DNA from 4 places in the Pseudovibrio sp. WM33 genome. Region 2 is predicted to be linked to each of the others. Evidence: riboswitches for the same ligand, from Rfam matches in the RefSeq annotation. Region 2 holds a riboswitch; each other region holds the start of a gene.
What was found. A riboswitch is a leader RNA that binds a small molecule or an ion and turns the genes downstream of it on or off. The one in region 2 is predicted to bind thiamine pyrophosphate.

Region 1 (7,760 bases), on a different contig from region 2:
AGAGTTGCTTTCCACCATAGTCCCGCCAATCATGAACAACCCATCCACCCGCGGCACCAGATAAAGCGGCATGCGTGGGTGTAAGAGCCGGATGACACGAGACAGCTGAACTTCAGGACAATGCAAAATCGCCATCTCACCGCGCACAGCCCGCAAGTCAGGAAGGCTAGCAGCCGTGGCTGTGCAGTTGAGATCAACCTCAGGAGGTGCGCTGGTACCAAAACGGATCTCTACTCCAAGCCTCTGAACAGCAGTGGCCAAATCATCAAGTGCCTGTCTTGGGTCCAGATGAGCTTCCTCCGCGAAATACAGCCCACGCTCGAACCGTCCTTTCAATGCTGGCTCCAGTTCTGCGATTGCTTGACCGCTTACCTCGCTAAAGTGTGAGGTCCGCCGTGCAAAACGGGTCAGCTCAGCCTGATCGCGCGGCGGAGTAACCACCAGCGTTCCGTGCCGGGTAACAAGCGTTACCTGAGACCACCAATCAGCGGCCTGCACCCCAAGTGTAACAACGTCTTCTTCTGCGCTTTCACGCTCGCAAAACGGAGCAAGCATGCCGCCGGCAAACCGTGCGACACTGCTTTCGCCCGGTTTAGCGGATTTTTCAAAGATAGTGACGGATGCACCGCGCTTTGCCAGCTCATAGGCGGAAGCCAGCCCCGCAAGGCCAGCTCCTGCAATCGTAATCACTGCTCTGTTCCTTCAAGTGGCAGATACAGCTTGCCACCTTCCCGGAACTTGGCCGCCATGGCCTCCATGCCTTCCTTTTGCGCTTCCGCGCGGATGTCATGGGAGATCCGCATGGAGCAGAACTTCGGTCCGCACATAGAACAGAAATGAGCCACTTTATGCGCGTCTTTCGGTAGCGTTTCATCATGGAACTCTCGCGCAGTATCCGGATCGAGAGAGAGGTTGAACTGATCCTCCCAGCGGAACTCAAAGCGTGCACGGGACAAGGCATCATCCCGCCGCTGGGCACCCGGCAAACCTTTCGCAAGATCAGCTGCATGAGCTGCAATCTTGTAGGTGATCACTCCGGTTTTTACATCATCCCGGTCCGGCAATCCCAGATGCTCTTTTGGTGTCACATAGCAAAGCATGGCACAGCCAAACCACCCGATCATCGCAGCACCGATGCCGGAGGTGATGTGATCATATCCGGGCGCGATATCCGTGGTGAGAGGGCCAAGCGTGTAAAACGGTGCCTCATGGCAGCATTCCAGCTGCTTATCCATGTTTTCTTTGATCTTGTGCATGGCCACATGACCGGGGCCTTCAATCATCACCTGACAATCCTTGGCCCATGCAATCTTGGTCAGCTCCCCAAGCGTCTCCAGCTCGGCAAACTGGGCTTCATCATTTGCATCTGCAATGGAACCCGGACGCAATCCATCACCAAGAGAAAACGCCACATCATACTGGCGGCAAATATCGCAGATCTCGTCAAAGTGCTCATAGAGGAAGCTGTCTTTGTGATGATGCAGGCACCACTTCGCCATGATGGAACCACCACGGGAGACAATCCCCGTCACGCGATTAACGGTCATCGGCACCATGTGCAGGCGCACGCCAGCATGGATGGTGAAATAATCAACCCCTTGCTCTGCCTGCTCAATCAACGTGTCACGGAAGATTTCCCAAGTCAGCTCCTCCGCAACTCCATTCACCTTCTCAAGCGCCTGATAAAGCGGGACGGTCCCAATCGGTACAGGACTATTGCGGATGATCCATTCACGGGTGTTGTGAATGTTACGACCGGTAGACAGATCCATCACCGTGTCAGCACCCCAGCGGATCGACCACACCATCTTGTCTACTTCCTCTTCCATAGAGGAGGTTACAGCAGATGTACCCATATTGGCGTTGATCTTAACCAGAAAGTTCCGCCCGATGATCATCGGCTCACTCTCAGGGTGGTTGATGTTTGACGGAATGATCGCGCGGCCAGCAGCCACCTCATCACGTACAAACTCCGGTGTTACATAATCAGGGATGCTCGCACCCCAGTCATTGCCACACCGCTCTTCTGCAACCACTTCCCGCAACTGGTTTTCGCGGATGGCAATGAACTCCATCTCCGGTGTGATAATGCCAGCGCGGGCATAGGCCAGCTGGGTGACGGCTTTTCCGTCCTTTCCGCGCAAGGGGCGAGGCTTCACCGGAAACTCAGGAACAAGTCGGTCGCCTTTCACAAAACCATTGTCTTCAGGCTTAATCTCACGGCCATCATACTCCTCCGTGTCACCACGTGCCTCAATCCACTTGCGTCGTAGAGCGGGCAAACCTTCAAAAATATTCGTTGTTGCCGTTGGATCCGTGTAAGGGCCGGAACTGTCATAGACTGGGAGGGGAGGCTCGCCTGCAGTTGGGTGAACGCTGATCTCGCGCATGGGCACGAGCACGTCTTCGTGCAGGCTGCCACGAACGTAGATTTTACGCGCTGCTGGCAAGGCACCGGTGGTGATGGATGGGTTTGGCGTCGTCATTATGGTGCTCCTCAAGTTTATAACTCGAAAAAGACACCAGATGAGTTTTGGCTGGGAAACGGCAGAAAGAGCTTCTGCTGCTAAGATCGCGGTTGTTACACTGGCCCTTCAAACAGGCCCCGCGACCCGTGCTTCCTACGCCAGTATCAACTGGGTCAGGTTCTAAGGGTCGCGTCGCCGAGCTTGCGCTCTGTCAGCCTCTCAGTCTCCTTGGTGAGACTCCCCTGCATACATGATTTTGCTAGAACGATTATGAACTAGTGTCAAGGCAGGTTCGGTTCAGGCGAGGTTCAGAAAACTTTTGTAAGTTGGATTTTATGAGAGGGGAGTCGCTGACACTTATTGGATTTTGCGGTTTGCGTTCCTATCTCTCATCTAAGAATTTCACATCTGGATATCGCGAAAAATAATATAAACGAATGCTTGAAAACTATTCTCTCCCATCCGTTTTAGCTGGCCCAATCTTGCGTCGACTGGAAACCTCACGTTTAACATTCTGGCTCGCAGTGCGCGCTCCGGCGGATGTGAAACTGGATTTGCTCCCACAAGGCCGTGAGCCGCAAAGCTACGAGCTGACACAAGCGCAAACCGAGGTAAACCTGATCTCAGCAGGGGCACATCTCCACTACCTCCTGATCGATCTACCTCTCCAAAGCCCTCTACCGCAAGACACTTGGATCAACTATCGCCTCGCTCTGCGTATGGAGGATGACGAGGAGGCTGGTTGGCAGGATCATTCCGTATGGGCGCTTGATCTTTGCTATGAAAATCAGGAACTCCCAGGCTTTCTACTGAGCTCAAAAGTTTCCTCGCTCCTGCATGGGTCCTGCCGCAAACCACATCACGAATCCGGCGATGGTCTGGTCGCAGCCGATCAGTTTCTGGCAAAGCACATCAGAGCTGAGAAGGGCACCAAAGTTGATAAGGAAAAATGGCCAGCTGCCCTCGTGATGAGTGGCGATCAGATTTACTCAGATGATGTTGCTGGCCCCATGCTGCGAGCTATCCATGGGCTCATCGAAAAACTCGGCATCACTGAGGAACAGCTGGCAGGCTTGGAAAGCAAAGTGCCTGCAAAGGCATCAGATTTCTACCAACACGGCGACACCTACTACCGCCGCGAAAAGTTTCTCCCAAGTCTGGAAAAGAACCGAAAGCTCTGGCTTGTCTTGTTCGGTGGCGTAGAAAAACCGATCTTCACTGCTGATCACGCCCATAACCATCTGATCACACTTGCTGAATTCTTGGCAATGTACCTCCTTGTCTGGTCACCAGCGCTATGGGATCTGGTTGAGACAGATGCACCCGAAGGACTGACACCAGAAGAAGCAGCGCTCTATGAGAGCGAACAGAAAATCCTGATGGAGTTTGTTGCGGGTCTCAGCCAGGTGCGCCGCCTGTTTGCCCATCTTCCGGTTGCGATGATCTTTGATGACCACGATGTCACTGATGACTGGAACCTCAACCGTGATTGGGAAGAGACCGCCTACGGCCATCCGTTCTCCCGACGGATCATTGGCAATGCCTTGTGTGCCTATATGCTCAATCAGGGGTGGGGCAACCGACCTGAAGCGTTCTCAGGTGGAACACTTGAAGCGATGACGCAAGCTGTCACGGTGCCCGGCACAAATAGCTACGATGAGTTTCTGGAGCATCTCTTCGCCTTTGAAAACTGGGACTATCACTGGGAACTAGACCCACCACTGCTGGTGTTGGATACGCGCACACGCCGATGGAGATCAGAGCGGGCAGGGTATCTACCCTCGGGTCTTCTGGACTGGGAAGCGGTCACAGATTTACAACGATCTCTGCGCGGAAAAGACGCCGTGCTACTCGTCTCCGCAGCTCCGATCTACGGCGTAAAGCTGATCGAAACGCTGCAGAAGCTGCTCACGTTCATGGGCAAGCCGCTCATGGTGGATGCGGAATACTGGATGGCACATCCGGGAACGGCAGATGGCATTTTGAACGTGTTCCGCCACCGCAAAACGCCAGATCGTTTTACGATCCTTTCTGGTGATGTGCACTATTCCTTTGTTTACGATGTCGAGTTACGCGGACATTCTCGTGGGCCTGACATCTGGCAAATCTGCAGCAGTGGCATCAAAAACGAGTTCCCGGCCAAACTGCTTGATAAACTCGACCATCTGAACCGCTGGCTCTATGCGCCTCGCTCTCCCTTGAACTGGCTCACCAGACGGCGCGGCATGAAGGTTATTCCGCGCAAACCTGTGGGCACGCATCATGGTCGACGCTTGCTGAATGCAAGTGGCATTGGATTAGTTGAGTTTGATGAACACGGCGGCCCAGATCAAATCAGCCAGTTGCTGCCAGATGGGCGTCAGGTTGTCTTCGTGCGCCGGGAAGAAGAAGCGCGCTGGGATTGATGGTGAAGAAAACTAGATCCAAAACAATACCTGTGGCCTGCAACTGTCACAGGTAACTGCAAGAAATCTATTGGATTTACTCAAATTACGGGTCTTATCTAATATATCATTGCCATATTCCGAGTTGTTGGTATGCTATTGGTATCAGGGAGAGTCTCGTGTCCAGCATATCCAAAAAAGTGGGGTTTCCAGAACATTCCAATCCGCAGGAGTGGCGTGAAACTGAGCAAAGATCTTCACGTTATGCGGGCTTGGAAACATGGGGGACTGACGAAGTCCTCAAGGCCTTGCTCGGTGGTCAAATGCAAGCCCTCAACGCTGTCTGGTCTGCGTTGGGTGAGCTGGAAGCCGCAATTGATGCCGCTGCCCAAAGATTACATGGAACCGAAGGTAGACTTGTGTACGTCGGCGCAGGGACCTCAGGCAGACTGGGCGTTCTGGATGGCATTGAACTCATCCCTACATTTGGCTGGCCAGAGCATCGCCTGATCTATGGTCTGGCAGGCGGCGAAGCTGGATTGTTACGCCCGCAGGAAGGCGCTGAGGACAGCGAAGAAGCAGGCCGTGCTTTCATTTTGGAGAATAATGTCAGCGCTTCTGATGTCGTTTTAGGTGTTGCAGCAAGCGGCACCACACCTTTTACCCGCTCTGCCATTCAAACCGCCAGAGGCGCGGGGGCTCTGACCATATCACTGGCGAACAATCCGCAAAGCCCGTTACTGGCCGATGCCGAGCATGAAATCCTGTTAAGGACGGGTCCTGAAGTTTTGGCAGGATCAACCAGACTATCCGCAGGTACCAGCCAAAAAGCGGCGCTCAACCTGTTCTCTACGGCGCTTATGGTGCGGTTGAAGAAGGTATATCGTGGCTACATGGTGGATATGCAGCTGACCAACATCAAGCTTGATCAGCGCGCCAAAGACATGGTGGTCTCACTCACCGCTTGCTCTCAGGAAAAAGCCGCTGCGGCCCTGCATGAAAGCGGAAGCCAGATTAAACTGGCTGTCTTGCTGGTGCTGGGAGCAACAAAGCAACAGGCCATCAACGTATTGAATGAAACTCAGGGAGATTTGGGAGAATCTCTTCGGGTGCTTGGGTTACATCAACCTGATTGATTTATGCGCGCATTGCGATCCGTTTAGATCGTAATGTGCCAACAGGAATATTCGCCCGCTGGGGGGCAGGCGAGTTGCGATACCGACGGTTTTTCAAGGCGGTATTCGATTATTTGTTATGGGAGGAAATAATGAAACACTATTTGTCATCAGGCATTGCTGCATCCCTGCTTCTGGGCTCCGCATCCTTTGCTTTTGCTGCTTCAGAACTGACAATTGAGAGCTGGCGTAACGACGACTTGAGCATCTGGCAGGAAACCATTTTGCCAGCGTTTATGAAGGCGCATCCAGAGGTCAAAATCAGATTCTCGCCAACAGCTCCAACGCAATACAACGCTGCACTGAATGCAAAGCTGGAAGGTGGAACCGCTGGTGATCTGATCACATGCCGTCCGTTTGATGGGTCGCTGGATCTTTACAGCAAAGGTTACCTGAAGAACCTGCAGGGCATGGCAACCCTCGACAACTTCCCGGATTCAGCAAAAGGGGCGTGGAGCACAGATGATGGCAGCGCAACCTTCTGTGTGCCAATGGCCGCTGTGATCCACGGCTTCATCTACAACAAGGATGCTTTTGCTGAAGTCGGTGTTGAACCACCGAAAACTCAGGCAGAGTTCATTGCTGTTCTCGACAAGATTAAGGAAGACGGCAATTACATCCCAATGGCGATGGGCACGTTGGATCAGTGGGAATCCGCTGCAATGGGCTATCAGAATATTGGGCCAATGTACTGGAAAGGTGAAGAAGGTCGTAAGGCAGTCGTTGCTGGCACCGGCAAGTTGACGGATGATGGCTGGGTAAAGCCTTTTGAAGTGCTGGCAAGCTGGGGGCCGTACCTTGGGGATGGCTATGAAGCTCAATCCTATCCGGATAGCCAGACACTGTTCACACTGGGCCGCGCTGCAATCTATCCATCAGGCTCTTGGGAAATTGCAGGCTTCAACCGCGATTCAGACTTCAAGCTTGGCGCCTTCCGTCCACCTCTGCCAGCAGAGGGTGACAGCTGCTACATCTCAGACCACACTGACATCGGCATTGGCCTGAATGCAGCCTCGCCAAATTCTGAAGCTGCCATGAAGTTCCTTGAGTGGATGGGCACCAAAGAGTTCGCAGAACTCTATTCCAACGCTGTGCCGGGCTTCTTCTCCTTGTCCAAGCATGAGATCTCGCTCACTGATCCATTGGCAGACGAGTTCATCTCCTGGCGTAAAGACTGTCAGTCCACCAACCGCTCTGCGGCACAGATCGTTTCTCGCGGTACTCCAAACCTCTGGAACGAAATGTGGGTCGTGTCTGCAAACGTCATCAATGGCAAGCAGACGCCTGCGGATGCAGCGAACCAGCTTCAGAAGGGGCTGAGCGCCTGGTACGAACCTCAGATGGATTAAGCCATCTCTCTGACTGAATACAAAACAGCAGATGTGCGGACTGACCCGCGCATCTGCATTGCAATGAGAGATGATGGAATTGGAACAGGACCTTATGGTCAGTGAGCGGAAGAAGAAGCCGTTCCGCTGGCATGTACTTGTCTTTTTGGCACCGGCAGTCATCGTTTACACGATGATTATGATCCTGCCGCTGGCCGAAACCCTGCGCTTTTCGTTCTTCCAAAGAGATACGACCACGCAAGTGATCTCGTTTGTCGGCTTGGAGAACTACATCAAGCTGTTCTTCGATCCGTACTGGGTCAAGCCGTTCCTCAATTCGCTTTGGAACAACTGCTATTTTTTCCTGATCCACATGCTGGTGCAAAATCCGATTGGTGTCCTGAT
Region 2 (7,760 bases):
GACCATCTCATCAAATGGCAAAACAGCGTCAAAACCAGAAAGGCTAGCAACCGCAGACGATTGCGCATGCGCGATCCCAGCGATATTGCGCGCATGACAGGGAATTTCCACTTCCCCACCAACTGGGTCGCAAACCAAACCAAGCGTATTCATCAGACAAAGTGATGCCGCATTAAAGGCTTGTTGTGCTGTTCCTCCAAACAGATGGACCAATCCAGCTGAGACCATCGCGGCTGAGGCACCAGTCTCCACTGAGCATCCTCCCGTTTCAGCGGCAAAACTTCCATACTCAGCAAAGACGGCTCCCACAAGTGCTGTGACTTGAAGGGCGTCGATAATCCTTTCACGATCAACACCTTGTTGTTTCAAGGAATATAGCGTGCCCGGTACGATGCCAGAACTTCCAGCTGTTGGAGCAGCGACAACCACTCCCCGATTTGCGTTTGCATCCATAACTGCGAGAGAAGCGCTAAGCGCATCCTGCAAGAACGGTGAGCCGATAATCTCCACGGGATTTGCTGCACCAACCTGCTTTGCGCTCGGTTTCAGGAACTTCATAGTGGATGATTGATTGGTAAGCGCTAGGCCTGCCTGAACTGCGTCCATCATCACATCATAACGGTCTGCAAAGGCCTTTCGCGTTTGAGGTTCAGTCAAGCCTAACCGTTTGGCTTCCAAAGACAAAGCAAGATCTGCAAGACTGTGTCCTCTGCTGGTTTGTTGGACCAAAGCTTTTGGGCTGGCAAAAAGAGGGGCCTCATCGTGGACAGAGAATTGGACAGGTATGCAGGACCTGACCTTCCAGCTCTGTTCTATCATGTCTTTCAACTCTGGTTGTTGAGGTGATAGTGGCGAACTGGATTTGATCTCAATAAGTTGGTGGCTATTCTTCGAACCTGCACAGACACGAGCTTGTACCTTTGCATTTGAGGGAAGCTGCTGAAGAGGTGAATTGTCTCCACATTCCAGAAGAAGTATAAAATCGCTCCCAGTCACATCAATTGCGAAAGAGTTAAAGCTATCGAGCTTGAACATCCCGCCGCCTATTGAAAGGCCTTTGAAGTGATCTTCCCGAAGTGCGCCTTCGCTGTCTTCAACCGTGATTGCAATTTCCACTCGGTTTGGATGATCTTTGGTGTCTAAATTTCTAATGTTGATCTCTAGCGTAAATGGCTTGCCGTTCATCAGATCAGATAGAGCTTGTCGATACTTAAGTGAGGTGACCTCTTCTCCCATCAAGCCTGCAGCAAAGCCTTCGTCACTGCCTTGGTTGGTATAGACTTGGGCAAACGAGCCCTCTGGATCGAACGCAATTTCAACATTCACAATTTTATCGCCATCACAAAGGGAAAGTTGGCGAACAGTCTTTCCTATGAAGTATGGCGCTGCAGAGTGAGAGCTCGAGGGTCCTCTCATCACCGGACCAATTATGGAATTGAGAAGACTGATAGTGCTCATGCAAATTTCTCCGCGAAAATCAATGTGATATTTTACACGGATTGTTGCTGCATTGAAGGGCAGACCTGATGCTTTCCTCACCTCGCGAAAAGCATTTCCGTGTGTGATGAGGAGAGCTCAGAGGAGCAATCTAAGCACCTTCGTTTACCTTCAAATTTATACGATAAGAAAAACTTATTGATATGCGTAGAAGATGCAATTTCACTTAATGTGTTTGGCGACCTATATTCAGTCTAGAATTTGCTGGATGCATCGTTTCGTCTCACCGCTTAAGGTAAACGCAACGTCAAAACCAGCAAGAGCCAAATTAGATAGTGGAGACAGCAATGCACGGTAACGATGTCAAGACAGTCGGTGTTTGTCCGGTGGTACATGGCGCGAATACATCGATGGATAAGCCGGTTACCCGATGGTGGCCTGATGCTTTGAATCTCGACATCCTCCATCAACATGGTGCGCGTACCAACCCGATGGACCCAGGCTTCAACTATCATGATGCTGTTAAATCACTCGACTTCGAAGCGGTGACGGCAGACGTCCATGCGCTCATGACCGACAGTCAGGACTGGTGGCCAGCGGATTGGGGTCATTATGGTGGCCTGATGATCCGCCTTTCGTGGCACACAGCTGGCTCTTATCGTCTTGCAGATGGTCGCGGTGGCGGCGGTTCCGGCAACATTCGTTTCGCTCCGCTTAACTCCTGGCCTGATAACGCAAGCCTCGATAAAGCACGCCGTTTGCTTTGGCCTATCAAGAAAAAGTACGGCAACGCTCTCTCCTGGGCTGATCTGATTATTCTCGCAGGCACTATCGCCTATGACTCTATGGGTCTGAAAACCTTTGGTTTCGGGTTTGGCCGTGAGGATATCTGGGGTCCGGAGATCGACACCTATTGGGGATCTGAGAAAGAATGGCTTGCGCGCAGTGAAGAGCGCTATGACGATCTAGATGACCCTTCAACGCTCGAAAACCCGCTTGCAGCAACCCATATGGGTTTGATCTACGTGAACCCTGAAGGCGTGAATGGCGTTCCCGGTCCGCAAAAAACAGCTGATCAGATCCGCGAAACCTTTGCTCGTATGGCAATGAATGACGAGGAAACTGCTGCGCTGACGTGCGGTGGTCACACCGTTGGTAAAACCCATGGACGCGGTGCTGTCGATAACATCGGTGTCGCACCGGAAGCTGCTGGTCTTGAAGAGCAGGGCTTTGGCTGGTCTAACCCCGGACAGGATGGCAAGGCAACAAATGCCTTTACCTCTGGTATCGAAGGTGCGTGGACCACACACCCAACCACATTCGATATGGGTTTCTTTGATATGCTGTTCGGCCATGAATGGGAGCAGGTAAAATCTCCTGCCGGCGCATGGCAATGGGAACCTGTTTCCATCAAGGAAGAAGACAAACCTGTTGACCCAACGGATCCATCTGTTCGCCACAACCCAATCATGACGGATGCGGACATGGCGATGAAGGTTGACCCGATCTACAACGAATACTGCCAGAAGTTCATCGCAGATCCTGAGTACTTCAGAGATACGTTTGCGCGTGCATGGTTCAAGCTGACACACCGCGACATGGGACCGAGAGCCAATTATCTTGGCCCGGATGTGCCGAAAGAAGACCTTATCTGGCAGGATCCTGTTCCAGCAGGCAACACCAACTATGATGTTACTGCGCTGAAAGCAAAAATTGCGGCAAGTGGTTTGAGCAATGAAGACCTGATCAAAACCGCCTGGGACAGCGCACGTACCTATCGCGGTTCTGATATGCGCGGTGGTGCCAACGGTGCTCGCATCCGCCTCGCTCCTCAAAAGGATTGGGTTGGCAATGAGCCAGACCGGCTTGCCAAAGTTCTGGCTGTGCTTGAACCAATCGCAGCACAGGCAGGAGCCTCAATCGCAGATGTGATCGTGCTGGCAGGCAACGTTGGTGTAGAAAATGCCATCAAGGCAGCTGGTTTCAACGTGGAAGTTCCATTTGCTTCTGGTCGCGGTGATGCAACAGATGCGATGACAGACGCGACATCCTTCTCAGTGTTGGAGCCTATTTCTGATGGCTTCCGTAACTGGCAGAAGCAAGAGTACGCTGTTAGCCCGGAAGAAATGATGCTGGATCGTGCACAGCTCCTCCGCCTGACTGGCTGGGAAATGACTGCACTCGTTGGTGGTCTGCGCGTTCTTGGTGCCAACTATGGCGGTTCAAAGCACGGTGTCTTCACGGATCGTGAAGGTCAGTTGACGACGGACTTCTTCGTCAACCTGACCGATATGGACAACAGCTGGCACCCACTCAAGGATGGCACCTATGAGATCCGCGACCGGAAATCTGGCAAGCCAAAGTGGACTGCAACCAGTGCAGACCTTGTGTTTGGCTCCAACTCAATCCTGCGCGCTTATGCTGAAGTGTATGCTCAGGATGACAACCACGAAAAGTTCGTCCGCGATTTCGTGGCAACATGGACCAAGGTCATGAACGCCGACCGCTTCGACCTGACAGCCTAATAAATGCGACGAGCCTGGGCAGGAAACTGCCTGGGCTTTTTATTGCAACTCCCTACAGGTGCTCTCCAGACGTTGGCTATATCCAGTTGCGCTCCTGTGTTTTTCCGGTTAAGAACCGCTTGACCTCGGGGTGCGCGTATTTGTCGTGCTGAGATGCTTTAGTGGCGAACCCGTTGAACCTGAACCGGCTAGAACCGGCGGAGGGAAGGGTACCGGTTTCATCCATCCTTGCCCTCTCGCCGCAATGGAGGATGACTTGAAACATCTGTTAATTGCTGCGGGATTACTCACTGCAACATCAGCGATGGCTGCTGAGAAGCCTCAACTGACAGTTTACACATACGACAGCTTCGTTTCTGACTGGGGCCCAGGCCCAAAAGTGGAAGAAGCGTTTGAGGCTGTATGTGAATGTGACCTAAAACTTGTTGGCGTCGAAGATGGCGCAGCACTGCTTTCCCGCATTCGTCTTGAAGGTAAGAACTCGGATGCCGATATGGTGCTGGGTCTGGACACCAATCTGGTAGAGACTGCCAAGAAAACTGGCCTGTTTGCACCACACACTGTTGAGGCCCAATACACACTGCCAGTGGAGTGGGCTGACGAAACCTTTGTGCCGTACGACTGGGGCTACTTTGCCTTCGTACACAAGGCTGGCGAAACCGTACCAACCAACTTCCGCGAGCTTGCGAAGAGCGATGCCAAGATCCTTATTCAAGATCCACGCTCCTCTACACCCGGCCTCGGGCTGCTGCTTTGGGTGAAAGCGGCTTACGGAGACGAAGCTGCTGATGTGTGGGCGGATCTTTCCGATAACATCGTGACGGTTACAAAAGGCTGGTCTGAAGCCTACGGTCTTTTCCTTGATGGAGAAGCGGACATGGTGCTCAGTTACACCACGTCTCCGGCTTACCACCTGATTGCCGAGGAAGATAACAGCAAGACCACTGCCGCGTTTGAAGAAGGCCATTACATGCAGGTTGAAGTAGCGGCAAAGCTTGCCGGGACTGATCAGCCAGAGTTGGCAGACAAGTTCCTGAACTTCATGGTTTCAGATGCTTTCCAGACAATCATTCCAACAACCAACTGGATGTACCCTGCTGTGACACCTAAAGGTGGTTTACCTGCTGGCTTTGACACACTGCAGGTGCCGGAAAAAGCTTTGTTCTTTAAGCCTGAAGAAGCTGCTGCTGCAAGACGTGAGGCTCTGCCGGAATGGCTAGAAGCGCTCAGCCAGTAAGTTCGCTTCCCGGTGTTGCCGCGGCATTTCTTGTCGCGGCACTCATACTTGGCACGTTGGCCACGGTTGCTCTGCGAGCAGAAGCGGGTCACGGCTTTTCCTCTTCCGATTGGGCCGCTCTCAAGTTTACGCTCACGCAGGCTGTGCTTTCTGCCGTGATCAGTGTTGCGCTGGCTGTGCCGGTTGCGCGCGCCCTGGCGCGACGGCGGTTTCCGGGCCGCAGTTTGCTCATTGCACTGCTTGGTGCCCCCTTCATTCTACCAGTTATCGTTGCCATTCTTGGGTTGCTACAGGTGTTTGGCCGTGCGGGCTGGATATCTGATGTGCTTGTCTATTTCGGTGCTTCACCCATTCGCATCTATGGTCTCCACGGTGTTGTGCTGGCTCATGTTTTCTTCAACCTTCCGCTGGCAACCCGATTGATCTTGCAGGGGTGGCAAGAGGTTCCCTCAGAGCGCTTTCGCCTTGCGGCGCAGCTTGGGTGTGATGGAAAAGCCTTATTTCGACTGATAGAACTCCCGATGCTCGCGCGCATCTTGCCTGGTGCACTGGCTGTGATCTTTGCGATCTGCCTGACAAGCTTTGCTGTTGCTCTGACGCTTGGTGGTGGACCGCGGGCGACAACTATTGAGCTGGCGATCTATCAGGCTTTTACATACGATTTTGATCTTGGGCGGGCCGCGCTGCTTTCTGCATTGCAACTCATGCTCACTGCTGCTGCAGCTTTCGCAGCACTGAAGCTTTCACGTGGTGAAGGGTTTGGTGCAGGACTGGACCGAGCGATCCAGCGCTGGGATGGTGGTGCACCTGTCGCAGACATCCTCTGGATTTCACTTGCAACGCTGTTTTTGCTTTTGCCGCTCAGCGCCGTTGTTCTGTCAGGGCTTAGTGGTCTGTTTCTGGTACCGTTTATTGTGTTGAAGGCGGCACTCGTTTCCGTTGCTGTCGCCGCAGCCAGCACGGTGATCTTGTTGCTGTTCGCGTTGCCTATGGCAGCCGCAATCGCCGTTCGCCGGCATAGTGTGGTTGAACTTGCTGGAATTCTGGGATTAGCGGCATCCCCGCTGGTGATTGGAACGGGCTTGTTTATCATTATACGTCCATGGGCAAACCCGTCTGACCTTGCTCTTCCAGTGACGACACTTGTCAACGCGGCGATGGCATTGCCGTTTGCACTTCGCATTCTTGTCCCTGCTGCACGAGATACGGTTTCGCGACATGGACGGTTGGCCTTGTCTCTGAATATGGAAGGCTGGGTGTTCTTCTCACGTGTCCTCATTCCACGTATGCGGCCACAGATCGGGTTTGCTGCGGGGCTTGCAGCAGCACTTTCCATGGGAGACCTTGGCGTGATTGCCCTGTTTGCAGATCCGGAAATTGCAACGCTGCCTTTACAGATTTACCGCTTGATGGGGGCATACAAAATGCAGGCAGCAGCCGGCGGAGCTCTTTTATTGCTTGTGCTTTCAATGGTACTGTTCTGGATTTTAGACCGGGGAGGTCGCTGGCATGCTGAAGCTTAGCTCTTGTCTCATTGCCAATGGCGCGTTCGAGTTGCATGCCAATTTGTACGTTGAAGCTGGCAGCAGCGTCGCCGTTATTGGTCCTTCTGGCGCGGGGAAATCAACTCTGCTTGAGGCCATCGCCGGATTTCGCGAGATATCGCAGGGACAGCTTTTCTGGAAAGAAGGTGAACTCACCAAACAGGTTCCGGGAAACCGCCCAATCGCCATGCTGTTTCAAGATGGCAACCTGTTTCCTCACTTAACTGCCGCCCAAAACGTGGCTCTTGGTTTGCGGCCTAACGGAAGGCTCTCAAAGCCTGAGCAAGAGCAAGTCACAGCTGCTCTTTCACGGGTTGGACTGGCAGCTATGGGAGAGCGTAAGCCAGCTGAGCTATCCGGTGGTCAACAGAGCCGCGTCGCCCTTGCCCGCGTTTTGGTTCAGCACCGTGATCTGTTGTTACTCGACGAACCCTTCGCCGCCCTCGGCCCTGCTCTTAAGGCTGAGATGCTGGATCTTGTCGCGGAGCTCATCGCAGAAACTGGCACGACGCTTCTTATGGTCAGCCACGACCCACAAGACGCCCGCCGCATTACCAATCAAGCAATCCTAGTCGCCAACGGGTCAGCGCACCCACCCGCTGAGACCGATCAACTCCTCAACAACCCTCCGCCAGCATTGCGGGAGTATTTGGGGTAGGGGAGCTTACTCCATTCCCTCGACGATCATAATGTCTGCCAAGGCAGCGGATTTGCGGTGGGATTTGGCTTCTTGGTATTCTGGGGAGTGGTAGCAGGCCAGGGCTTGTTCCATGGTGTCGAACTCTATGACCACGTTGCGGGGGTGTGAGGTGCCCTCCAGGTGTTCTGTTTTTCCACCGCGGGCGAGGAAACGGGCGCCGTATTTTTGGAAGGCGGCTGGAGCGGCCTGGGTGTAATTTGTGTAGGCGTCAGCGTCCGTGACTGTGACGTGGGCAATCCAGTAGGCTTTAGGCATTATTTTTCGCTTTTGCTCAGCTCTGCAGTCAGAAGGGTCTTGGCAATATTTGCAGCTTCCGT
Region 3 (7,760 bases), on a different contig from region 2:
GCTTCCGGCCTTTCAGGTCATCCAGCGTCTCAACAGGATCACGATACCAGCCAGCCATGGTTGGGCCAGTGTTGCCCCCCATAAACGGCTTCACACCAAATGGCGCGTAAAGATCATCCCAGAGCTCCTGACCACCAAGCTGATCCACCCATGCAGTGTGTTCCTGAGGCAAAAGGCCGAACGGAATTGTCGTAAAGAACACTGATCCGGGCATCTTGCCAGCCCAGTACATGGCAGCTGAATGGCCCATCTGTGCAGTACCGCTTGAAACAGCGTCAAACACCTCAAAAGCCGGAACCAGCTCACCAGCAGCAAACAGGCGAACACGCATCCGACCATTGCTCATAATGTTGATGCGATCACAAATGCGTTGCGCAGACATTCCAGGACCCGGCAGGTTTTTCGGCCAACTGGTTACCATGCGCCATTCGATGACCGGATCAGCATCCTGAGCCAGTGCTGGCGCAGCAAGTGCAGCGCTTCCAGCAACCGCTCCGGCTGTAAGCCCAAGCGCCTGACGGCGGGTCAGATTGTTTTCTTTGTTCTTGGTCATTATCTCCGCCTTATTACTCAGACCAGAATTCATGGAAATGATGCACAGGCCCATGTCCCTCGCCTATATCAAGCGTATCCGCAGCTTTGATCGCCTGACTAATATACTCTTTTGCTTCACCAATGGCATCTTGCAGCGCTAGCCCTTTGGCAAGCTCGGCTGTAATCGCAGAAGACAAGGTGCAGCCAGTCCCATGTGTATTCTTCGTGTCATGCCGTGAGGCTGTATACCACCTCTCCACATCGTAAGAGAGGAAGAGATCATCACAGGTATCATCAGATCCGTGCCCGCCTTTCAGCAGAACCCCATTTGCACCCATATCCAGCAGCAGCAATGCTTGTCTGTGCATGTCTTCACGAGATCCAGCCAGCGGCTGCCCAAGCAAAAAGGCTGCTTCCTGCATGTTCGGCGTAATCAACGCCGCAATTGGAAACAGCTTCTGCTTCAACACGGAAACAGCGGAGTTTTGCAGCAAAACATCTCCGGAAGTGGCCACCATCACCGGATCAAGAACGACGCGCTTAACATCATATTCCGCCAGCTTTGTGGCAATAACATCGATAATCTCTGGCTGTGAAAGCATGCCGATTTTCACAGCATCCACCTTCAGGTCAGAAAAAACAGCATCCATTTGCTCCGCCACAAATGCTGGCGGCACATCATGAATACCTGTCACACCTTTGGTGTTTTGGGCCGTCAGTGCAGTGATGACACTGGCCCCATAGACACCGCGAGCCGAAAAGGCCTTCAGGTCTGCTTGAATTCCGGCACCACCACCGGAATCCGACCCTGCAATTGTGACTGCAATCGCACTCATTAGGCCAATACCCCACCTTTATTATTCATTGTTTCGAGCTTGAGACGCTCGTTGAACTGGTCAGCCTTCAAGCTATAAAGGGTATCTATGAAAGCTGGAGTGAAGCTTCCCGGCCCGTTCGCCTGCTCTGCGGCAATCTCGCCGCATACACCATAGACAGCAAGTGCAGCAAGCACGGCAAGTTCCTTATCCGGCTCGGTAACGGCAAAACCAGCCAGCACACCGCCCAGCGCACAGCCAATGCCAGTCACCTTGTCCATATAAGCATGCCCATTGCCCACGGTATAGGTCGTCTCCCGGCCAAACACAGCGTCTTCAATACCGGTGCGCACTATCAATGTGTTCTCGGTGACAGCCCCACTCAGCCCAGCGCTCTCAGTCATGTTTGTTTTGAGGATCGAAACATTCTCGTTCAGAATATCTTTCGCAAACTCCATGCGAATGTCTGAGCGATCTACTTTAACTGGGTCCAGCACCACGGGCATAGATTTTTTGGCAGCCCCTTCAAGCCCAAGCCGAATACCATGCCGCCGCTTTCCATCCAGCGTACCAAGATTGAGGAGCAACCCGTCAACACTCTCGACAAATGCAGGAATTTCATCATGGGCCGCTGTCATGGACGGCACAATGTTACAAGCCAACATGATGTTCGCGGTAAGGCTCTGCGCAACAGAGTTCGTCAGGCAATGAACCCGAACCCCACGCTCACGCACGCTCTCAAAGACTTCCCAGAGATTTTCAGTTGTGTAGGACATTTGTTTTCGCTCCCCTATAGATTACGGCGGGAACGATTACCTTGGTACTCATCCCAATTCCCTCCGCCGGCACAATCCGGATCAGGTTCTAGGAGTTGGCTTTGCGCCTCTCAGCCCGTCAGTCACTTCCGAGCACCCCCATTGGTTAGAATTTTTTGCTAGCAAACAAGAGAGCGAACTGCAAGCGGAAACGAGAGGCAGCGACAAAAGGCAACTGGGGGTAGATTTCGCTTAAAAAACGCAAAAGCTTGCAAAAAAACGCAGCTTCAACGCAAAATGCTCACAAAACAACGCAAACTCAATTTTGAGCGCAGCCCTGAAAGACAAATCAGTCTTACGGGACAGAAGGATAGCAGATTAATGATTCCGTTCTTTGTACAGATCAAATGCCAGCTCGGAAAAACCTATCAGGTTGCCAATGCAATTGCGGACGCAGAAGTTGCCTCCGAAATCTACTCCACCTCCGGGGATTTCGACCTGCTGGCCAAGTTCTACGTCAACGATGACGACGACATCGGCCACTTCGTTGCTGACAAGGTTCAGGTCTTCGATGGCATCCAGGACACCAGAACCATCATCACCTTCAAAGCGTTCTGATACCTACGAAAACAGGCGGGACACCAGCCCGCCTGCACAATCTCTTTTCAAGCTCTAAAGTCTTGATAACTTAGCTTTAAGCATCCTGAATTGCGCTCCACACAGCAACCGGCGTCGCGGGCATATCTATATGCTCAACACCTGCATTCTTGCGCAGCGCATACTGCACAGCATTCATCACCGCCGGCGCCGCTCCAATAGAACCAGCCTCACCAGCCCCTTTGATACCCATCGCATTTGTCGTGGAAGGAACATTGCTCGTCGAGAAGTCGAAATTCGGCATATCATCAGCACGCGCAACATGATAGTCCATGAAGGACGCTGACAGCAGCTGCCCGGTTTCATCATAAACCGTGTTCTCACACAACGCCTGCGAGATCGCCTGCCCCGCACCACCATGCACCTGACCAGCCAGAAGCATCGGATTCACCGTCACGCCAAAATCATCCACAATCACATAACTGACCACGTCCGTCTTGCCCGTTTCCGGATCAATCTCCACCTCACACACATGCGTGCCATTTGGATAAGTACATTCATCCTGCATGACTTTTTCCGCTGCACTCAAGATATCCGGTTGCGATCCAGCCACATCAACAAGGCTGACCTGCTGGTCGGTACCAACCACGCGCACCTGCCCGTCTTCAAGTGTGAGATCCCCAACACCAACCTCAAGCTTCTCACTGGCGATCTCTTTGATCTTCTTAACCAGCGTTTCAGAAGCCGCCTTCACAGATGGCATGCCAATCGGAATAGACCGCGATCCACCGGTACCACCGCCAGTCGCCACACGGTCCGTATCCCCCTGCACCATCTCAACCTGATCAAGCTGCAAACCAAGATGTTCTGCAATGACTTGGCCATAAGCGGTGGCATGACCCTGACCGTTGCTCTGCGTTCCAATCAGCAAAGTAACGCTGCCGTTCGTATTCAGCTCAAGCTTGGCTTCTTCACCGCCGGCAAAGGCACACGCCTCCACATAAGTCGATAGCCCAACACCGCGATACAAACCTTTTGCCTTGCTCTCCGCTTCACGCTCCGCAAACGTCGAATAATGGATCTCGTCGAGCGCCTTAGTAAGATGAGCCCCAAAGGAACCCGTATCATACATACGGCCAAGCGCTGTCGTATAAGGTAAGGCAGCGTCGGGGATAAAGCTCTTACGACGAAACTCCGCCGGATCCATACCCATCTCATGCGCGGCCTTATCAGCCAGCCGTTCCATCAGATAAAGCGCTTCCGGACGCCCTGCCCCGCGGAACGCATCCACCGGCACTGTATTGGTATAAACGCCTGTCGCTTCCACCCATATTGCGGGGATATCGTAAAGACCGGGGGTCATGGTGATGCCGATCTGCGGAATGCCCGGGCCAAATTCATGCAGATAAGCGCCCATGTTTGCAAGCACATGCACCTTGAGGCCGATCATCTTACCGTTTTCATCAAGCGCAAGCTCAGCCGTGGATACATTATCCCGGCCATGCGCATCAGACATGAAGTGTTCAGTACGTTCCTGAAGCCATTTCACGGGATGACCAAGACGTTTTGCGGCAATCAGGCAAAGTGGGTATTCAAGATAGGTGAACATCTTGGTTCCAAAACCACCACCCACATCAGGTGTCACAACGCGGATATCTTTAGGGTCAACGTTGAGTATGTTCTTGGCAATCAGATCACGCATCCCATGACCGCCCTGCGTTCCAGTGGTCAGCGTATACCTGCCGCTCTCACCATCAAACTCGCCAATACAAGCCCGAGGCTCAATCGCATTGGACACCAGACGGTTGTTGATCACCTTGATCTTGGTAACATGATGCGCTTTCTGGAAGGCCTTTTCCATCGCCTCCTTGTTACCCATACCAATGTGAAAGGCCTCATTAGACCCATGCTCAGGCCATACAAGCGGAGCGCCGTCTTCTAAGGCTGCTTCAGTTCCGATTGCCGGATCAACATCCTCGTAGTCAACCTCAATCGCCTCCATCGCAGCCCGCGCCTGCTCCACCGTATCGGCAACAACAAACGCAAGAGCATCACCAACAAACCGGGCTGTATCAGAGCAAAGAACTTCACGATGAGGCACCCAGTGCTTCGTCCCATCCAGCTGCCGAAGCACGGCTTTACATGGGATAGAGTTCGTTCCTTCAATATCTGCAGCAGTCAAAATAAGCTGCACACCATCCATAGCCCGTGCTTCATCCACTCCTTCTAAAGTGAACTTCGCGAACGCGAGAGGAGACCGCAAAACAACGGCATGTGCTGCACCAGCCACCTTCAGATCATCCGTATAATGACCCTTGCCAGAAATAAAGGCAGCATCTTCTTTTCGGCGAACGGGAGCACCAATTCCAAACTTCGGTGTAGCAACCTGATTCATGAAAACCTCAGAAATCTGGAGAGCGACCCAACACCGCACCTCCCAATACAGCTTTTTACGTATCAGCAGAGAACGTACAGTGCTTTTCTCAAGCTGCAAGTGTTTTCTGGTTCACTGCAGAGGTGTATTTCCCAGAGTGACTTAAGGTCATTATCGCATTATTTAGAGCAAATTACGGAAGGGTACTTAGAGCTATAAGTTGTCGGCAGCTTCGTGCTTACTGTCGAAACTCTCAAGCTAAAATTTGTTTTAGAATTTGACCAAACCGCAAACATTAGGTTATTTAAGCCATACACCCATCTGATCTTTGTTACGTTGTCCGCCCCCTGGCGCACACCATTTTGCACCAGACATCGGGTCTGGTCGTTTTGATCGTATCAAGGCAGCTTCGAAAGCAGTTACATGCCTGTTCCTTCAGCAGAGCCTGAAGGCAGCTCATCATCTGCTGCGTTAAAAACAAGGTTTTCCGCAAAATGGCAGAGCCTTTCTAATAACACACGCGGCATCTGCTGGGCCCTTCTGGCAACATTCCTTATGGCCGTCATGAGCACCATCATCAAGCTGCTCGGCGACCGCTTACACGTTACGCAAATCCTTATGCTTCGCCAGTTTTTCATGCTGGTGATCTCAGCACCGATCATTATCAAAGGATTTCCGGGTTCGCTCAAAACACAGGCTCCACTGCTTCACCTGGGCCGCATACTGCTTGCGTCCTCTGCAATGTATTTCGGCTTCACCGCAGTCATTCACTTGCCGCTTGCTGAAAGCACAGTGATTGGTTTTGCGCGCACGTTTTTCATCACGATCTTCGCAGTTTTCTTCCTGAAGGAAGTCATTGGCATTCACCGAATTTCGGCAACTATCCTTGGCTTCATCGGGGTGATGGTCATCGTCCAGCCCGGCACCGGCGCGGAAATGAGCATCTACAGCTTCATGGCGATCCTGGCCTCAGCCTGTGCCGCACTCGTAGGCATCATCCTGCGCAAGGTCACTCAGGTTGATCAGCCCATCACGATTCTGACCTTTCAAGCAACTTTTGTGGGTCTGATCATGGCCCCCTTCGGCATCTATTATTGGGTATCAATCAACCTAAATGATGCGATCCTACTGCTCTTGCTGGCAGGTGTTAGCTGGAGTGCTCAGATGAGCAACATTCAGGCCCTCAAGTTTGGTGAGGCCTCTGTGATTGCACCGTTTGATTATATCCGCCTTGTCTACGCGGCAATCATTTCTGTCGTAATCTTCGGCATCTGGCCGCTCTGGACCACTTATCTCGGCGGCGCAATTATCGTCGCAGCTTCCCTTTACACCCTGCACCGCGAGACTGTGCTGGGCAAGAAAGTGGCAACTGGAACAGCGCCCACGAAAACGCACTAGAGAAACCGCTAAGCTCAAGCAAAAAGCCCTCGCAAATGCGAGGGCTTTTCTTTTTTCACGAAGTAGCTATCAACTGGCGTTTTCAGTGCTGCGTGTCTTGGCAGCCTCTTCCTCAACCAGCTCTTTCTTGGAGAGCTTACCAACCATGGTCTTTGGCAGCTCTTCCCGAAACTCAATCGCCTTCGGCATTTCAATCTTGGAGATGTGCCCCTTCAGGAAGTCTTTCAACTCCTCTGCAGTAGCACTCTGACCATCCTTCAGCTTCACAAACGCCTTCGGTGCCTGCCCGCGATAGCCGTCTGGAATAGCAATCACGATGACCTCAGCAACGGACGGATGCTGATAAAGCGCCTCCTCGATCACACGCGGATACACGTTGTAACCAGAGCAGATGATGAGGTCCTTGATGCGATCAACAAGGAAGATGAAACCCTCATCATCCATGTAACCCACATCGCCAGTGTGCAAGACACGGCCACCTTCCAAAGTCTTGGCGGTCTCATCAGGACGGTTCCAGTAGCCCTTCATGACCTGCGGGCCGATGATGCAAAGCTCACCTTTTTCGCCTTGTGCAACGATCTTCTCAGGCTCATCCAGATCACGGAACTCAACAGTCGTCCCCGGCATTACAACACCGATAGAACCGTCTTTGCCAGTTCCGTCCATCGGGTTGGCTGAGGCAACCGGAGAACTCTCTGTCAGACCGTAGCCTTCCACCAGAACACAGCCTGTCAGGGCTTCAAACTTCTGCTTCACTTCAACAGGCAGCGGCGCTCCACCAGACATACAATAGCGGATTGATGTCAGGTCGTAGTTCTTAGTTAGCTCACTGTTGTTGATCGCGGTGTAAAGCGTTGGCACAGCAGCAAACAAGGTTGGTTTCTTCTTCGCAGCCAGATCAAGCAGTTCTTTCAGGTCAAACCGCGGCATAAGCAGCATTTCTGCCGCACCTAGAATGGAAAGATTCTGCAGAACAGTCATCGCAAACACATGGAAGAATGGCAGCACACAGAGTGTCTTCTCGTAGCCGCGCTTCAAGCCACCGTAATGGCTTTCCAGCATCTCCATGTTTGATGTGATGTTGTAATGCGTCAGCATCGCACCCTTAGGCACACCAGTGGTACCACCGGTATACTGCAGGATCGCCACATCTTCCTTCGGCTCGATTTCAACCGGAGTAATGCCTTTGGACTTTGCAAGAAAATCTTTGAAGCGGATGTGAGCTTTATCAGCTGGAATGTTGGAAACATCCTTCCGCTTGAACAGCTGGAACAACAGCTTCTTAGG
Region 4 (7,760 bases), on a different contig from region 2:
AAATGAGCGCAGGTATCAGCAAGATCGTTGAAGCGGAGAGCTGGCCAGTTGCCAGAGCTGCAGGTGGTAGCTTTTTGAGGCGCATGATGATGAATGCGGCGAATGCATATGAGAGAGCGGCCCCTAAAACTGCGAGCTGAGGCCAAACCTGATTGCTGGCACCGCTCAATGCGTCACTGCCAACCATGATGGCAACTCCGACAACACCGATCACTGCCGCGACGAGCTTGGTTGCTGTCAGCTTCTCTTCATTGCTGAGGACCTGCATGACAATCATCGTGAAGATGGGTGTAAAGGCGTTGAGTACGGATGCCAATCCGGAGGCAATGTATTGCTGACCCCAAAAGATGAGGGAGAAGGGGACTACATTATTTAAGAAGCCCAGCAGGAGGAAGCTGCCAATCCATTTTGTAGAGAGCGGTATGGACTGCTTTGAGATGAGTAAGAAGCCCCACATGGCGATTGCTGCGATTGCTACTCTTAAGAAAACAAGTGTGATGGGATTGAATTCTGCGACTGCGACTTTGGCAAAGAAAAATGCGCCACCCCACAAGGTGCCTAATAAGAGAAGAATAGACCAGCCCAGCCAGTCAAGTTTTTGTGCGTTCATAAAGCGTATTCAACTTAGTGAAATTTCTTGCAGGAATTGCAAAAAATGAGAAATTGGAACTTGAGCTAGTAATATCACTTGCTGTTGTGGCTGTACCACCCGATTTGCGAGTAAAACAATCAACAGAGGTTCACTCTGATCGCAAAAATTACAGTCTTGGCCTAATTTTGAAGGAAAAGGGCTCGTATTTAAGAGATTGACAGATTATAAGGCGCTGTAACTGCGCCCCGGCTCTTACGCCGGGGTTTCTTATGTTGTCTCTCACGATTTGCATTCTGAGCTGGCAAGCCACTTTATACAGAAATAGCAAATCGTATGACGGCGTATTTTAGGAATACGCTGGCAGCCGCAGGAGGGCTGAAGAATCATGGCCAACGTTGTCGTAGTTGGGTCACAATGGGGTGACGAAGGTAAGGGTAAACTTGTCGATTGGCTCTCTGAGCAAGCCGACGTCGTTGTACGCTTCCAAGGCGGACACAATGCAGGTCATACGCTTGTAATTGACGGAACGAGCTACAAGCTGGCACTGCTGCCATCTGGTGTTGTTCGTGGGAAACTCTCTGTCATTGGCAATGGCGTTGTGATTGACCCTCATGCACTGGTTGCTGAGATTGCACGTCTTGAAGAGCAGGGCGTTAAGATCTCCCCGGAAATCCTGCGTGTTGCTGACAATGCTACTCTTATTCTGAGCCTGCACCGCGAGCTTGATGCTTTGCGTGAAGATGCAAGCCCGGCAGGTACCAAAATCGGTACCACCAAACGCGGTATCGGCCCTGCTTATGAAGATAAAGTCGGTCGTCGTGCAATTCGCGTGATGGACCTGGCAAACATGAGCACGCTGCCAGCCAAGATTGATCGTCTGCTGACCCACCACAACGCTATTCTGCGCGGTCTGGGTCGCGATGAGATCTCTGCTGAGACCATCTACAAAGAGCTGGAAGACGTTGCTGATAAGATCCTGCCGTACATGGATAAAGCCTGGTACATGCTGGACAAAGCGCGTCGTGAAGGTAAGCGTTTGTTGTTTGAAGGTGCGCAGGGCGCGCTGCTGGACAACGACCACGGCACTTATCCGTTTGTAACCTCCTCCAATACAGTTGCGGGTCAGGCTGCTGCTGGTAGTGGTCTGGGACCAAACTCCATCGATTACGTTCTGGGTATCACCAAAGCTTACACCACTCGTGTAGGTGAAGGTCCATTCCCAACCGAACAGCAGAATGAAGTTGGTGAGTTCCTCGGTACTCGCGGGCACGAGTTTGGAACGAACACTGGTCGTCGTCGTCGGTGTGGCTGGTTTGATGCAGTGATTGTCCGACAAACCGTTTGCACCAGCGGAATCAATGGGATTGCATTGACAAAGCTTGACGTTTTGGACGGACTGGATGAAATTAAGATTTGTGTTGGTTATGAGCTAGATGGTGAGCGAATCGATTACCTTCCGGCATCTCAAGGTGCTCAGGCGCGGGTTGTTCCTATTTATGAGACCCTGCCTGGTTGGAAGGAAACGACCAAAGGCGCACGGACTTGGGCAGAATTGCCAGCACAAGCTGTGAAATACGTTCGGCATGTTGAAGAGCTGATTGGTGCTCCGGTTGCTCTGTTATCAACAAGCCCTGAACGTGATGACACAATCCTGGTTCAGAATCCATTCCAGGATTAAGTCTTGATATGAAGCTCTGGGGGCAATGGGCAGTTAAATGGCGGACTACAATTCCGTTCTAAAAAAAGCGGTAGCTGGTTTACAAGAGAACACAGGTTCTGCACGGCGGGCAGTTTATCAACGCGCGCGGAATGCAATTGTAAAGCAACTTAAAAGTTACGACCCACCTCTGTCTCCCTCCCAGATCACTGAGGAGCAGCTGAAGCTTGAAGAGGCCATTCGTAAGGTCGAAGCGGAAGCTGCTCGTGAGTCTCTCGGGTTGGGGCGGTCTAAAACCACCCAAGCTCCAAGTGCTCCAAAATCTGCTGTTCCAGAAATCTCTGCTGCATCTTCACCTGCTGGAGATACGCCTAAGGCAGGTACAAAGGCCGATACTCCAGCGCGCGATGAGCCAAAAGCACCTGCTGCTAAAGCAGATGTGTTTAAAGAGGCGGTTCGTGCTGCGCAGGACCTCGGCAACGCCGCTCATCAGGCCAATCAGATGGCGCGTGATCAGCTACCTGAATCTGCCAGCGAGCGCAAAGAGCCTGACCTTGGCTCTATGGATGACAAAGAGACGGGTGAACCTGCTGCGTCTCTGCCAACCAAAGGTGCTGTCGAGACGAGCGCAGAAGAGCGCTCTTGGGTGCCGGGTGAGGCACGGCGGACTAAGCTGGAAACAAAAGGTAAATCGCGTCCTGAGATCGATGAGCCTGCCAAGGTTAAGCCAAAGACAAGCCGAAAACCTGCTTCCTCCCGCAAACCAGCCGTTGCGCAGCGCGTTGGCGATGCGATTGAGCAGGAAGAAGGGCTGAAGCCTTCCAATACATCGGGTATTGTCGGTATAATTGTGGTCATACTGATAATCTTGGGTGTTACCGCAGGTGTCTATAGTCTGCGCGATGTTATTCTCTCTTTAGTGCTTCCAGTTGAAACCGGTGAGACTGTTGCGCCAGAAAGCGCACCTTCTAATGAAGATGAGCCGCTTCGGGTTCAGCCGGAACGCACGCCGAAGAAGAACACCGACCGCTTGTTGCCATCTGATGAAGGGGCAAAGGTTTCTCCGGATGCGACACGGGTGCAGACGACCCGGATTACCCGGAATTCGTCCAGCGCAGCGCCAACCGAGACAGTAACTGAGCCTCCAGTCGTGCGTGTGGTCGAAGCTCCAGCAGCGCCGGCAGAAGACACACCTTCTGTGCAGGTTCTGCCGGTGACGGAACCTGCACAGCAAAGTACTGCAGTTGAGACCAACTCTGTTCCGCCAGCTGAAACCATTGGAACGGAAGCTGCGGTTTCTCCTGTTGCACAACAGAGCATACTTTACGAAGAGGCCTTGACGCCGGGTGCCGCAGGTTCTGCATCACGCGGGAACGTTGTTTGGTCACTGGATGAAGCTAACGGCGATTCTGTCATCAAGGCTGTTGCGACGCTGCCATCTCGTAACTTCTCTGTTGAGATGACATTGAAGCCGAATAGCGATCGGTCTTTGCCAGCGAGTCATTTGCTTGAGCTGAACTTCATCTTCCCAGAAGGGTTTGATGGAAAGGGTGTTGAGAAGGTGCCTGGCCTGATCCTGAAGAAGACAGAGTCCGAAGCAGGTGATCCGCTTGATGGTGCTGCCGTGAAGGTTTCTGACACTCTCTTCTGGATTGCGCTGTCTGACAGTGATGAAGAAAAAGCGAAGAACCTGAAGCGTCTTGCTGAGCGTGAGTGGATTGATGTTCCACTGCTGTACAACAGCGGTCGCCGTGCAATGTTGACCTTTGAAAAAGGTACAACCGGCAACAAAGTTATAGCACAGGCAATCAAGAGCTGGAAGTAATCTAGTTTCAGCTGTTTAGCTTAGATTTCAAAGGCCTTGGCTCTCTCAGAGTTGAGGCCTTTTTCATTATGCTGTCGTCCGTCAGAGTAAAATCTGCTTGCATCCTTCAGCAGAAACGCGCATGTTCCTTGCTATTCCGAGGGGTGCTTTTCTTTCGAAAAGCTGAGATTGCGATGAGCTAAACCCTTTGAACCTGATCCGGGTAATGCCGGCGAAGGGACGGGACCTGAGCCATTCTTCCCGGATCTCCATGTTTGCATTTGTTGTAACGAGAGATCCTGTGCTGAAAACATCCCAGAGAGCTAATGTAGCTCCGTTCTTCCGCCTGTTTGTGATGCCCAATGCCATTGTTGGGAGTCTACATGCTGAAGCGAGCTTTGAAACGAATTCTCCGAAGTCTTTTCGGGATTTTGCTTTTTATCGCCATTTGGGAAAGTGTGGTTCGGATTGGAGAGTTTCCTCCGTTTCTCTTGCCAGGTCCGGCGGCGGTTTTTTCCGCTTTTCTCAATCAGGGCGTTTTTCTGCTGCATCATGCAGGCATTACCGCTTGGGAGACTGTTCTCGGCTTTCTCTTTGGCGTGAGTGCTGGAGCTTCGCTGGCTGTTTTGCTGGCAGTGTCTCCCCGGATACGCCTGTTTCTGCTGCCTCCAATTGCAGCGACCCAATCTCTTCCTGTGTTTGCAATTGCACCGCTTCTGGTGCTGTGGTTCGGCTTTGGGCTCGCCTCCAAGGTTGTGATGGCCGTGATTGTGATCTTCTTTTCTGTGACCTCGACTTTCTTCGATGGTTTGCGCAGGACTGATCAATCACTGCTCGACCTTGGCAAGCTGCATGGCCTGAACCGCTGGCAAACACTTCGCTACATTCGAATTCCAGCCGCCTTGCCGTCTCTGGCCTCTGGTATGCGCATTGCAGCGGTGTTCGCTCCTATTGGGGCGGTGGTTGGAGAGTGGGTTGGTGCAAAAGGCGGTCTGGCTTTCATCATGTTGCAATCCAATGCACGCATGCAAACAGCGACGATGTTTGCGGCGTTGATTTTGCTTGCGGTGATGGTGTTGAGCCTGAGGGCAGTTGTTGAGTTCGCCACTTCTCGGATGATCTATTGGCAGAAAGAGATCTAGGTCTCAGAGTATGAGGACGTAACCTTATGAAAAAACTAAGTATGCTGTTTGGTGCGGCAATGCTTGCGAGCACGCTTCAAGTGCAAGCAGCGGACAAGCTGACTGTGTTGCTGGACTGGTTTGCGAATCCAGACCATGCACCAATCGTGGTTGCCAAGGCACGGGGGTTCTTTGAAAGAGAGGGCCTTGAAGTTGAGCTGATTGAGCCTGCTGATCCTTCCATGCCACCAAAGCTTGTTGCAGCAGGGCAGGGTGATATTGCAGTTTCCTATCAGCAGACGTTGCACCCACAAATTGATGAGGGCATGCCGCTGATGCGGATCGGGACGCTGGTCTCTACGCCTTTGAACACACTGATTGTGTTGGAAGATGGACCAATCAAGGAGATTGCAGACCTGAAAGGTAAGCGTATTGGTTATTCCACATCCGGGTTTGAGAACGCCATGCTTGGGAAGATGCTTTCCACTGCAGGTCTCAGTTCTGACGATGTTGAGCTGATCAACGTGAACTTTTCGCTCTCACCATCTTTGATGGCTGGGCAGGTTGATGCTGTGATTGGTGGTTACCGTAACTTCGAGCTGAACCAGATGGAGATTGAAGGTGCGAGAGGCCGAGCGTTTTATCCTGAAGAGAACGGTGTGCCTGTCTATGATGAGCTGATTTATGTGGCTCACAAAGACAAGCTGGATGATCAGCGTTTGAAGAAGTTCATCAATGCGATTGAGGCGGCTACCGTTTATCTGCTTAATAATCCGCAGGACTCCTGGAAGAGCTTCCTTGAGGTCTATCCAAATCTGGATGATGAGCTGAACAAGCGTGCCTGGGCGGATACTCTGCCGCGTTTTGCCAGCCGTCCAGCTGCTTTGGACAATGGCCGTTATGAACGGTTTGCAAACTTTCTGATTGAGCAGGGGCTCATTAAAACAGCGCCTCCAGTTGAAACCTACGCGGTTGAACTGCGCTAACCGGTATAGGTCTAAACTAAAATTTGAGCCTCCGAGTTTCGGGGGCTCTTTTTATTTGTAGGCTAAATGCCGTTATTGCGCTGCATCCTTGACCGCTTCGTGTTGAGCCAGATCGCTGAGGATGTATTTCTCAAAAGCAGCATAGATGGTGTTGTACTCACCCTCAGAGAGTGATTTGCATTCATCTACCAGTGTTAGGGCTTTCTTCTTGTCATTCTCCTCAAACAGCGCGAAGACCATGTTGCAGTGGACGTTCTTGAGCTTGAGGAAGTTTTCTGAAAAAGCGAGCGACGGATCACCTAGCAACGCAAAGGAACGCATCTGGTAACGGCTGGTTTTGACTGGAATTGTCTCCAATGCCGCCAATTCAGGCATCTGACCGCGTGTGGTTTCGCACATAAGAACGCTGTGACCGGCATCTTTGCAATGACGGGCTAAATCTTCCGCTAAATCAACGCATTTACCGAGCGGGGCGTACCTGAAATGACGCCGTGTACCTGTTTCGCCGAGCGTTGCAAGGCCGGTTGAGATGCCGATATCGATTGTGACTGCGTGGTCTTTCATATTTTTCTGGTTGAAATTGAAACGATCCTTGAGATTGAAGCGCTTCATTTGCTTCTGCATTTCAATCGCTGTTCGACAGGCATGAGCAGCGTGGAATGGGTCATCGAGCGGCGCGTTCCAGTAAGCATTCAGGCCGGATGTGCTCAGCGTGTTCAGTGTACCATCGTGGATATGCACTTCATCGAGATGAGCTGTTTGGAAGCCGTTGGAGAAGCCTGCGAGATCCTGAGGAGACAAACCCTCATAATACCGGTGAAAGTGCCTCAAACGTGTCGAGAGGCTTGTGATTTCACGTTGCTGACCCTCCAGAGGGAGTTGCTCTGACTTCGCCAGTACCTTTTGCATCTGTTTGGGAGAGAGAATTCCTGCAAAGCGTTCAGTTGTTTGGTTTCTGTGACTCTTGAATGTCACACGCCGGATTGTGCAGGAGAAAGCGAATATCAGCAGGATAACGAAGGATGGGAAGAATGGCTCAAGGACGGTGTTTTGCAGAGCGAATTGGTGGAATGCAACTCCGTTGATGACCAAGACAGCGACGCCTGTAAGTGACAGACTTAACCAGAAACCTTGCGTGGCGGATATGATCGCAATGACGATGCCAAATCCGATTAGTGCCAGGATTTCAGCGTATTGTGCCCAGGTGGGTATATTGAGGAAGTTGCCAGACTGAAGTGTTTGCAGTGCCTGTGCATGTCGTTCTGAACTTCTGTCCTGAGTGCCGATGACGAACTGACTTCCAGAAGCTGGTGGCCAGAGTTTGGAGGATACTCTGTTCTTTAAGACATCGCTCGCTGCAAGGATGAAATTGCTGGCATTGCTTGTTTTGAACACCAGCATTTCCGTCTCTTCAGTGACAGGAATTTGGATATCAGTGCTTTTTAGCTGATAGCCATCTTCTGCTTGCGTGACCTGGAACGGTTGCGTGTTTGTCTGATTGGACAGGCTCCATGCCGCTACTGCGAGGGATGGCAACTGCGCTGTGTCGCTTTGGAGTTGAAGTGGATAGAACAGCGCATTTGAACCGTGTGCGTATTGG

Region 1: linked by a shared signal. The riboswitch ahead of thiC (phosphomethylpyrimidine synthase ThiC) and the one ahead of thiB (thiamine ABC transporter substrate binding subunit) in region 2 are both predicted to bind thiamine pyrophosphate.
Region 3: linked by a shared signal. The riboswitch ahead of PsWM33_RS16455 (hydroxyethylthiazole kinase) and the one ahead of thiB (thiamine ABC transporter substrate binding subunit) in region 2 are both predicted to bind thiamine pyrophosphate.
Region 4: linked by a shared signal. The riboswitch ahead of PsWM33_RS17840 (ABC transporter permease) and the one ahead of thiB (thiamine ABC transporter substrate binding subunit) in region 2 are both predicted to bind thiamine pyrophosphate.

The regions. Positions count from the first base shown of each region.
Region 1 is NZ_LMCK01000073.1:41,607-49,366, reverse strand. Features, by position in the region: gene PsWM33_RS12520 (FAD-dependent oxidoreductase) at 1-690, opposite strand, end outside; gene thiC (phosphomethylpyrimidine synthase ThiC) at 687-2,486, opposite strand; TPP riboswitch at 2,602-2,722, opposite strand; gene PsWM33_RS12510 (hypothetical protein) at 2,906-4,873, shown strand; gene PsWM33_RS12505 (N-acetylmuramic acid 6-phosphate etherase) at 5,041-5,988, shown strand; gene PsWM33_RS12500 (ABC transporter substrate-binding protein) at 6,120-7,376, shown strand; gene PsWM33_RS12495 (carbohydrate ABC transporter permease) at 7,450-7,760, shown strand, end outside.
Region 2 is NZ_LMCK01000092.1:18,102-25,861, reverse strand. Features, by position in the region: gene PsWM33_RS18245 (L-serine ammonia-lyase, iron-sulfur-dependent, subunit alpha) at 1-1,458, opposite strand, end outside; gene katG (catalase/peroxidase HPI) at 1,785-3,962, shown strand; TPP riboswitch at 4,079-4,185, shown strand; gene thiB (thiamine ABC transporter substrate binding subunit) at 4,207-5,199, shown strand; gene PsWM33_RS18230 (ABC transporter permease subunit) at 5,175-6,722, shown strand; gene PsWM33_RS18225 (thiamine ABC transporter ATP-binding protein) at 6,709-7,401, shown strand; gene PsWM33_RS18220 (DUF1330 domain-containing protein) at 7,408-7,698, opposite strand; gene PsWM33_RS18215 (GntR family transcriptional regulator) at 7,698-7,760, opposite strand, start outside.
Region 3 is NZ_LMCK01000090.1:236,789-244,548, forward strand. Features, by position in the region: gene PsWM33_RS16445 (TRAP transporter substrate-binding protein) at 1-553, opposite strand, end outside; gene thiD (bifunctional hydroxymethylpyrimidine kinase/phosphomethylpyrimidine kinase) at 567-1,370, opposite strand; gene PsWM33_RS16455 (hydroxyethylthiazole kinase) at 1,370-2,125, opposite strand; TPP riboswitch at 2,167-2,275, opposite strand; gene PsWM33_RS16460 (Lrp/AsnC ligand binding domain-containing protein) at 2,486-2,722, shown strand; gene PsWM33_RS16465 (xanthine dehydrogenase family protein molybdopterin-binding subunit) at 2,799-5,096, opposite strand; gene PsWM33_RS16470 (DMT family transporter) at 5,499-6,473, shown strand; gene PsWM33_RS16475 (long-chain-fatty-acid--CoA ligase) at 6,543-7,760, opposite strand, start outside.
Region 4 is NZ_LMCK01000090.1:552,189-559,948, forward strand. Features, by position in the region: gene PsWM33_RS17825 (DMT family transporter) at 1-610, opposite strand, end outside; gene PsWM33_RS17830 (adenylosuccinate synthase) at 978-2,270, shown strand; gene PsWM33_RS17835 (hypothetical protein) at 2,308-4,074, shown strand; TPP riboswitch at 4,204-4,311, shown strand; gene PsWM33_RS17840 (ABC transporter permease) at 4,485-5,195, shown strand; gene PsWM33_RS17845 (ABC transporter substrate-binding protein) at 5,222-6,160, shown strand; gene PsWM33_RS17850 (CHASE2 domain-containing protein) at 6,233-7,760, opposite strand, start outside.